2 regions of the Pseudoalteromonas sp. SG45-1 genome follow, and region 1 is predicted to be linked to the other one. Evidence: predicted binding sites of a transcription regulator. Region 1 holds the regulator's gene; the other holds the start of a gene.
What was found. The regulator sigma-54, encoded in region 1, starts transcription at its own class of promoters, with help from an activator protein. The targets are predictions, from matches to a motif close to GTTGGCACGNNNNTNGNNT.
Positions count from the first base shown of each region.

Region 2: fliE (flagellar hook-basal body complex protein FliE) is a predicted target of sigma-54. The motif match lies at 783-801, and genes of this name have one in related genera.

Region 1 is NZ_JACJEP010000003.1:90,406-94,545, forward strand. It holds gene lptB (LPS export ABC transporter ATP-binding protein) at 1-68, shown strand, start outside; gene H5117_RS04150 (RNA polymerase factor sigma-54) at 138-1,637, shown strand; gene hpf (ribosome hibernation promoting factor) at 1,664-1,951, shown strand; gene ptsN (PTS IIA-like nitrogen regulatory protein PtsN) at 1,956-2,408, shown strand; gene rapZ (RNase adapter RapZ) at 2,427-3,272, shown strand; gene H5117_RS04170 (HPr family phosphocarrier protein) at 3,315-3,587, shown strand; gene mgtE (magnesium transporter) at 3,719-4,140, shown strand, end outside.
Region 2 is NZ_JACJEP010000011.1:112,257-116,396, reverse strand. It holds gene H5117_RS11455 (sigma-54 dependent transcriptional regulator) at 1-684, shown strand, start outside; gene fliE (flagellar hook-basal body complex protein FliE) at 841-1,173, shown strand; gene fliF (flagellar basal-body MS-ring/collar protein FliF) at 1,194-2,909, shown strand; gene fliG (flagellar motor switch protein FliG) at 2,902-3,942, shown strand; gene fliH (flagellar assembly protein FliH) at 3,946-4,140, shown strand, end outside.

The DNA.
Region 1 (4,140 bases):
CTCCAGAACACGTATTAAATGATAAAACAGTACGCGATGTTTACTTAGGCGAGCAATTTAGGCTGTAACATTTACGCCATGTCTTTAAGCATCTGCTAGTATTAATTATAACAACATAAAAGGATTGTTAGAGATACATGAGGCAATCACTACAGCTGCGCATGGGCCAGCAACTTACAATGACTCCACAGTTGCAACAAGCTATTCGTTTGTTGCAACTCAGTACATTGGATCTCCAGCAAGAAATACAAGAAGCTCTCGACAGTAATCCACTATTAGAGGTTGAAGAGGCAGACTATTCCGAAGACGCTGCTGGTAAAAACGAGCAAAAAGCTGATACCGATGACATAACTGTTAGCGCATCTGCTGATGATGCTCCGAGCGAATACGAACAAGATACTGGTGAAGCACTTGCAAAAGACACGCTAAGTGACGACATGGCTATGGATGTCAGTTGGGATGAGTACATGAGTGCCGCTCCTGCAGCCTCATCAGGTCCAATGCCTGAAGACGAATCAATATACCAAGGCGCCTCTACTGAAACGCTCCATGAGTATTTAATGTGGCAATTACAACTAACGCCATTTAGCCCTACAGACGAAGCTATTGCTATTGCTATTGTAGAAGCTGTCGATGATTCAGGTATTTTAACACTAAGCTGCGAAGAGATTTTAGAAAGCTTTAATCAAGAAAACGAAGATGATAACGAAGTCGAACTTGATGAAATTGAAGCGGTATTAAAACGCATCCAACTGTTTGATCCTGTTGGTATTGCTGCACGTAGTTTACAAGAGTGTTTGTGTATTCAGCTTAATCAATTTGATAAAGAAACACCTTATATTAATGAAACGAAAATGATTTTAACCGAGCATATTGATCTATTAGCAGCTCGCGACTATCGTACATTAATGAAAAAAACTAAGCTCAAAGAAGAAGAGCTTAAAGAAGTAATGACACTAATACATACTCTCAACCCAAAACCTGCAGATACTATTGTAAGGGAAGAATCTGAGTATGTTATTCCTGATGTGTCAGTTAAAAAAATTAAAGGCCGCTGGGTTGTCGAATTAAACCCAGATAGCATGCCTAAAATTCGTGTTAATAGCCAATACGCAGCAATGTCTCGCACTGTAAAATCAAGTGGCGACAGCCAGTTTATTCGCTCACATTTACAAGAAGCTAAATGGTTTATTAAAAGCTTAGAAAGTAGAAACGACACGCTATTAAAAGTTACTAATTGTATTGTTAAGCAACAACAAGGCTTTTTTGAACATGGCCCTGAAGCCATGAAACCAATGGTTTTAAATGATGTTGCTGAAATGGTAGAAATGCACGAATCGACAATTTCTCGCGTAACTACTCAAAAGTACATGCATACACCCCGTGGTATATTTGAGCTTAAATATTTTTTCTCAAGCCATGTAAGTACTGAAAACGGTGGTGAATGTTCATCTACAGCAATACGTGCGCTTATCCGAAAATTAATCGCAGCAGAAAACTCAGCAAAACCATTGAGTGATAGCAAAATAGCGGATATATTGGCTGAGCAAGGAATTAAAGTAGCGAGACGTACAATCGCAAAATACCGCGAATCTCTTGCTATTCCACCGTCAAATCAGCGTAAAAGTCTGATTTAAGACGCTAAACTAAGAGGGTAATGCTTATGCAACTAAACTTAACTGGTCGTCACGTAGAATTAACCGATTCACTAAGAGACTATATTAATACTAAATTTGCGAAGCTTGAAAGACACTCTGATCATATTAATAATGTTCATGTCATTCTCGATGTAGAAAAATTAAATCAAAAAGCAGAAGCCACAATACACGTAAGCGGTGCTGAGCTATTTGCCTCTACAGAACATCAAGATATGTATGCCGCTATTGACTCGTTGATCGACAAGCTCGATCGCCAAGTAATCAAACACAAAGAGAAGCTTGCTCGACACTAATATGATGAAATTAAGTTCACTTATATGCCAGGACTGCAGCAAAGCTGCGGTCCTTTTTAATAGCAAAAAAAGAATTTTAGAGTTCATTAGCGAACTTGCTCACGACAAACTTCCGTATTTACCGCAACAAGATATTCTTAATGCTTTAATGAGCAGAGAGAAATTAGGTAGTACAGGTATAGGACGTGGCATTGCTATTCCTCATGGAAGAATGAGCGGTGCAGAAGAGCCTTTGGCTTTAGTGCTCGTTAGCGAAACTCCAATAAACTTTGATGCAATCGATAATCGCCCTGTTGATATTTTTGTCGCACTCATCATACCAGATGGCGATAACCAGCAGCACTTAAAGACTCTAGCAACCATTGCTGATAAACTAAACAACAAAGATTTTTGTAAACAGTTACGCAGTGCAAAATCTGATACTGAGCTTTACCAAGTTATTGTTGATCAATCATAGTTTTATAAAGGGTGTTAAATGGAGTTAATTATCATAAGCGGCCGTTCTGGTTCTGGAAAGTCGGTTGCTTTGCGCGTTGTAGAAGATTTAGGTTATTATTGCGTAGATAATATTCCAGTAAACCTACTACCTTCATTAGTTCGCAGTGTGTCTGATAGCTACGATAAAATTGCTGTTAGCATAGACGTGCGCAACATCCCTAAAGAACAAGATGAATTTAACGATATTCTTGAATACTTACCAGGCTTTGCAAACCCTACGTTATTTTATTTAGATAGCGACGATCAGACATTGATCAAACGCTTTTCTGAAACACGCAGATTACACCCACTATCAATAGACTCGTTGCCGCTTGATTTAGCCATCAAAAAAGAAAAAGAATTACTTGATGTATTAACCACTCGCGCCGACTTTATGATAGATACGACTGATTTAAGTGTTCATCAACTCGCTGAATCTATTCGTGAAAAGATTTTAGGTAAAAAAGATAAGCAACTGATTGTCACATTTGAATCATTTGGTTTTAAACACGGTATACCAAAAGAAGCAGACTACGTATTTGATGCACGCTTTTTACCAAATCCACACTGGGAACCAGAGTTGAAGCCTTTAAATGGGTTAGATCAACCGGTTAAAGACTATTTAGCTAATCACAGCATAGTGCAAAAATTCACATGGCAAATTCAAACATTTGTACAAACGTGGTTACCGCATTTAGAACGAAATAACCGCAGTTATTTAACCATTGCTATTGGGTGTACAGGTGGGCAACATCGCTCTGTGTATTTAGCGCAAACTATCGGTGAAAGTTTTGCAATGACACATCCCAATGTAAAAATTCGCCATCGCGAACAAGAAAAATAATATAGCTGAATAATCACCTGTTCAGCTTAGGTAGAGTAAGTTATGCATTGTGAAGATACCTTTTTAATAAAAAACAAATTAGGCTTACACGCCAGAGCAGCTACTGTGCTTGCGCAATTAGCAGTACAATTTGATGCGACAATCACATTATTCCAAGATGACAAAGAAGCAGCAGGCGATAGCGTACTTGCATTAATGTTACTTGAAAGTAGCCAAGGAAAAGAAGTTAAAGTTGTTTGTAAAGGCCCTGATTCTGAGCAAGCTTTACACGCTGTTGGAGAATTAATAGCACAACGCTTTAATGAACAAGAATAACCTGTTTTATAAAAACAATATTCGCATTACTAGTGCTTCAATTAAAACAGATATATAAAATAAATAGGTTAGTAACGCCAGTTAACTCACCTCCCCCCATAAAGTAATATAACAATTTATAAAGGACGCCAATGCCAGAAGCTTTTGAACAAGATTATCCACTACAGCAACTAAAGCAGGTGACGAAGTCACTCAATAGTGGTCAATTTGTTCAAGTTAGGCGCATGCTCGCAAAAACGGCTCCTTGTGATACCGCATTATTATTAGAATCATCACCGCATAAAATTCGCCGACTGCTTTGGCAATTGGTCGATCCTGATGTGCAGGGTGATGTTCTTGAAGAATTATCTGAAGATGTTCGTTTAGGCATTATTGCCCAAATGGAACCTAAGCACATTGCCGCCGCAACTGAAGACATGGGCCACGATGACTTAGGTGAAGTATTACGTAGCCTGCCAGATACCGTCTATAAAGACGTTGTTAGCGCGATGGACATTCAAGACCGTGAACGTGCCACGCAAGCACTGTCATATCAAGAGCGTTCAGCAGGTGC
Region 2 (4,140 bases), on a different contig from region 1:
GTACGTATTTTGGCAACCAGTAATCGTGATTTAAAAGAAGCCGTGTCTGAAAATCAGTTTAGAGAAGATTTATATTACAGGCTTAATGTTTTTCCACTTATGTGGCGTCCATTGTGCCAACGCCCTGGCGATATTATTGTATTGGCTAAGCATTTAATTGAGCGTCATATAAGTAAAAGCAAGGAGCCTATGGCGTATTTAGATAAAGCTGCCGAGCAAAAGTTACTGGCTCACGCGTGGCCTGGTAATGTGCGCGAACTTGATAACGTTATACAGCGTGCACTTATACTGCGAAGTGGCGATACAATAAACGAGCATGCTATTTTTATCGAAAACTTAGTATCTAATAACTTTGTTATGGAGCCTTCATTGGCACCGGCGCAAACCGTATCGCCAACAGAATTAGCTCATGCAGATAAAGGTGTTGATAAAAGCACGTTAAGCTCTGCATATTATGATGAAAAATTGCATGCTGAGGATGAGCCTAATCAAGGTTTGCTAGCGGCAGATACCGGTAGCTATAAAGATGAGCTTAAAGACAAAGAGCATCGTATTATTTTAGAAACCCTTGCACGTTGCCAAGGTAAGCGTAAAGACGTTGCTGAAACGTTGGGTATAAGCCCACGAACTTTACGTTATAAACTAGCGCAAATGCGCGATTTAGGTATTTCACTTCCTGCATAACCTCCTATAAACCCTAAGTTTGCGCTGCGAGCTTAGGGTTGTCAAAACTCTGACTCACACAAATTAAAGTTAACCCATTGTATTTTAATGATTAATTATTTGGCATGCTTTGTGCTTTATTACTTATAAGAGTTCACTGCGTGTCAGAGATAAATTATGAAAATTCAAAACAGTGCTGTATTTCAAGAAATGCAATCAATGGCTTTAGAAGCCGGCCGTAATAATCAAACTAATAAACTGCCAACTCAGGTGCAGTCTACTTCTACAGCACAATTTGGCGACATGCTAAGTGATGCAATAAATTCAGTGCACGGATTACAACAAGATGCCGCGCAAAAAGTAACAGCGGTTGAGATGGGGGATCGAAGTGTATCCCTTGCTGAGGCGATGATTGCTTCTCAAAAATCGTCAGTTGCTTTTGAGGCTACAGTACAGGTTCGTAATAAACTTGTTGAAGCTTATAAAGAAATCATGAACATGCCTGTTTAATTAGGTAGTGGAGAATTATTGTGGCGCAATCTAACCAATCTACAGACCTAGCACTTGCTGGTGGCGGTATTGACCAAAGTGGTGGTGATGATCAACAAGAACAAAAGTCAGGCTACTTAAGTGCTTTAAATGGTGTTGATGTATTGCGCCAAGTAACATTGGTTATAGCATTGGCTATTTGTTTAGCTATCGCGATTTTTATTATTATTTGGGCTCGTCAGCCAGATATGCGCCCGTTAGGCAAAATGCAAACAGAAGAACTTATTCAAACATTAGACTTTTTAGATGCGCAAAAAATTGAATACCAACTAGATGGCAATGTTGTATCGGTTGATGAAAGCGAATACCAAAACATTAAATTGCTAATGACCCGCGAAGGGTTAGAGCAAGGCCCTGCATCTGGCTCTGACATAATTATGCAAGATATGGGCTTTGGTGTAAGCCAACGCTTGGAGCGTGAACGTTTAAAACATGGTCGTGAACAGCAATTAGCACGCACCATTGAAGAGCTAAATAACATTACTCGCGCCAAAGTATTGTTAGCCATCCCTAAAGAAAACGTATTTGCCCGCAGAGAGAAAAAACCATCCGCTACTGTTGTATTAACACTTAAACGTGGCCGCTCACTTGACCGTGAAGAAGTAGACTCTGTTGTTGATATGATTGCTTCAGCAGTACAAGGCTTAGAGCCTGCACGTGTTACGGTTACTGACCAAAATGGTCGATTATTAAATTCAGGTTCGCAAAGCTCATTAGCAGCACGCTCTCGTAAAGAATACGATTTAGAACGTAAGCGCGAACAAGAGTATCTTGAAAAAATAGACAGTATTTTAATACCGGTTGTTGGGCTTGCAAACTATACAGCTCAAGTTGATTTGAGCATGGACTTTAGCTCAGTTGAGGAAACTCAAAAGCGTTATAACCCAGACCTACCAGCGGTTAGAAGCGAAACCACATTTGAAGAAAATAACATTGGTGGTTTAGCTGTTGGTATTCCTGGTGCGCTTACAAATCAACCACCGCTAAACTCAAACATCCCTGAAGTTGCAGGACAAGGCGGCGCAGGCACAGCTACGTCACCAACACGTAGCCACAAAGAAGCAACACGTAATTATGAACTCGATACAACAATTTCTCACAAGCGCCAGCAAAGTGGTGTAATACGCAGAATAAGTGTGTCAGTTGCTGTTGACTACGTCCCTAAAGTGGGAGAAAACGGCGAAACAACTATGGCCCCGCGCTCGGTAGAGGCATTGTCAAATATTCGTCGCTTATTACAAGGTGGTGTAGGTTTTGATATGCAACGTGGTGATGCACTTGAAGTAGTAACAGTGCCGTTTGTACGTGAAGCAACAAATTTAGCAATAGAAGTGCCACTGTGGGAACAAGACTGGTTTATGAAAATAGCCCGCCTTGTACTAGGCGCCTTAGTTATCATTGTATTGATAATGGCAGTAGTAAAACCAATGCTTAAGCGCTTAATTTACCCAGACGATACACTAGAAGAATACGACGAAGATGCATTAAGTTCAGGCGTAGATATTGGCGACAATACACTTGATATGCTAAATAAAGACTTTGATTCTGCTTCGGTTGGTTTCTCAAGTGATGGTACACTGCAGTTACCGGATTTACATGGCGACGAAGATTTACTCAAAGCAATTCGTGCCCTTGTAGCTAACGAACCAGAACTATCATCACAAGTAGTGAAAGCGTGGTTAACAGAAGATGACTGATCAAGAACAAAAACAACTCCCGCCAGCCTTTGATGTTGATAAGCTAGATGGGGTTGATAAAGCCGCTATATTACTTTTGAGTTTATCAGAAGAAGATGCCGCGCAAATTCTTAAACACTTAGAACCTAAACAGGTGCAAAAAGTGGGTATGGCGATGGCTGGGCTACAGGATTTATCTCAAGCTAAAATTAGCGCTGTACACAACTTGTTTATAGAACAAATTCAAAGCTTTAGTACCATTGGTTTTCAGTCAGAAGACTTTATTAAAAAAGCGCTTACAGCAGCACTTGGTGAAGACAAAGCCGCTAGCCTTATTGACCAAATTGTTATGGGCTCAGGTGCTAAAGGCTTGGATTCATTAAAATGGATGGACTCTAAGCAGGTAGCAAACATTATTCGTAATGAGCATCCGCAAATTCAAACTATTGTATTATCGTATTTAGAGCCAGAACAGTCAGCTGAGATTATTGCTCAGTTCCCTGAAAAAGTGCGTTTAGATTTAACAATGCGTATTGCAAACCTTGAAGAAGTTCAGCCAGCAGCACTGCAAGAGCTAAACGAAATTATGGAAAAACAATTTGCCGGCCAAGCAGGTGCACAAGCCGCTAAAATGGGTGGCTTAAAAGCAGCTGCAGATATAATGAACTACCTAGATACCAATGTAGAAGGGCAGTTAATGGACTCTATTCGTGAGCATGACGAAGAGATGTCGCAGCAAATTCAAGACTTAATGTTTGTGTTTGAAAACTTAATGGATGTTGAAGACCGTGGTATTCAAGCAATCCTTCGAGAAGTACAACAAGACGTATTAATGAAAGCAATTAAAGGCACCGACGATGCCCTTAAAGATAAAATACTGGGCAATATGTCTAAGCGTGCAGCCGAAATGCTTGCTGATGATTTAGAAGCTATGGCACCTGTTCGTATAAGTGAAGTAGAAGCGGCGCAAAAAGAGATTTTATCAACAGCGCGTCGTTTATCTGACTCAGGTGAAATTCAGCTGGGCGGCGGCGGCGGCGAGGAGTTCTTGTAAACCATGAGCAAACTCAAAGGGCGCACACTTCGGGCTGATGAAGCAGATGAATTATTAAAAAACTGGGCTATTCCAGATGTAGCACCAGATGAGAGCAGCTTTGGCAATCGCTCTACGGCTTACGGCACACCGCTTAGTGATCTGTATAAAAAAGAATTAGCTGAAGAAATGCCAATTGATGAGCCACAAGAACCAGAA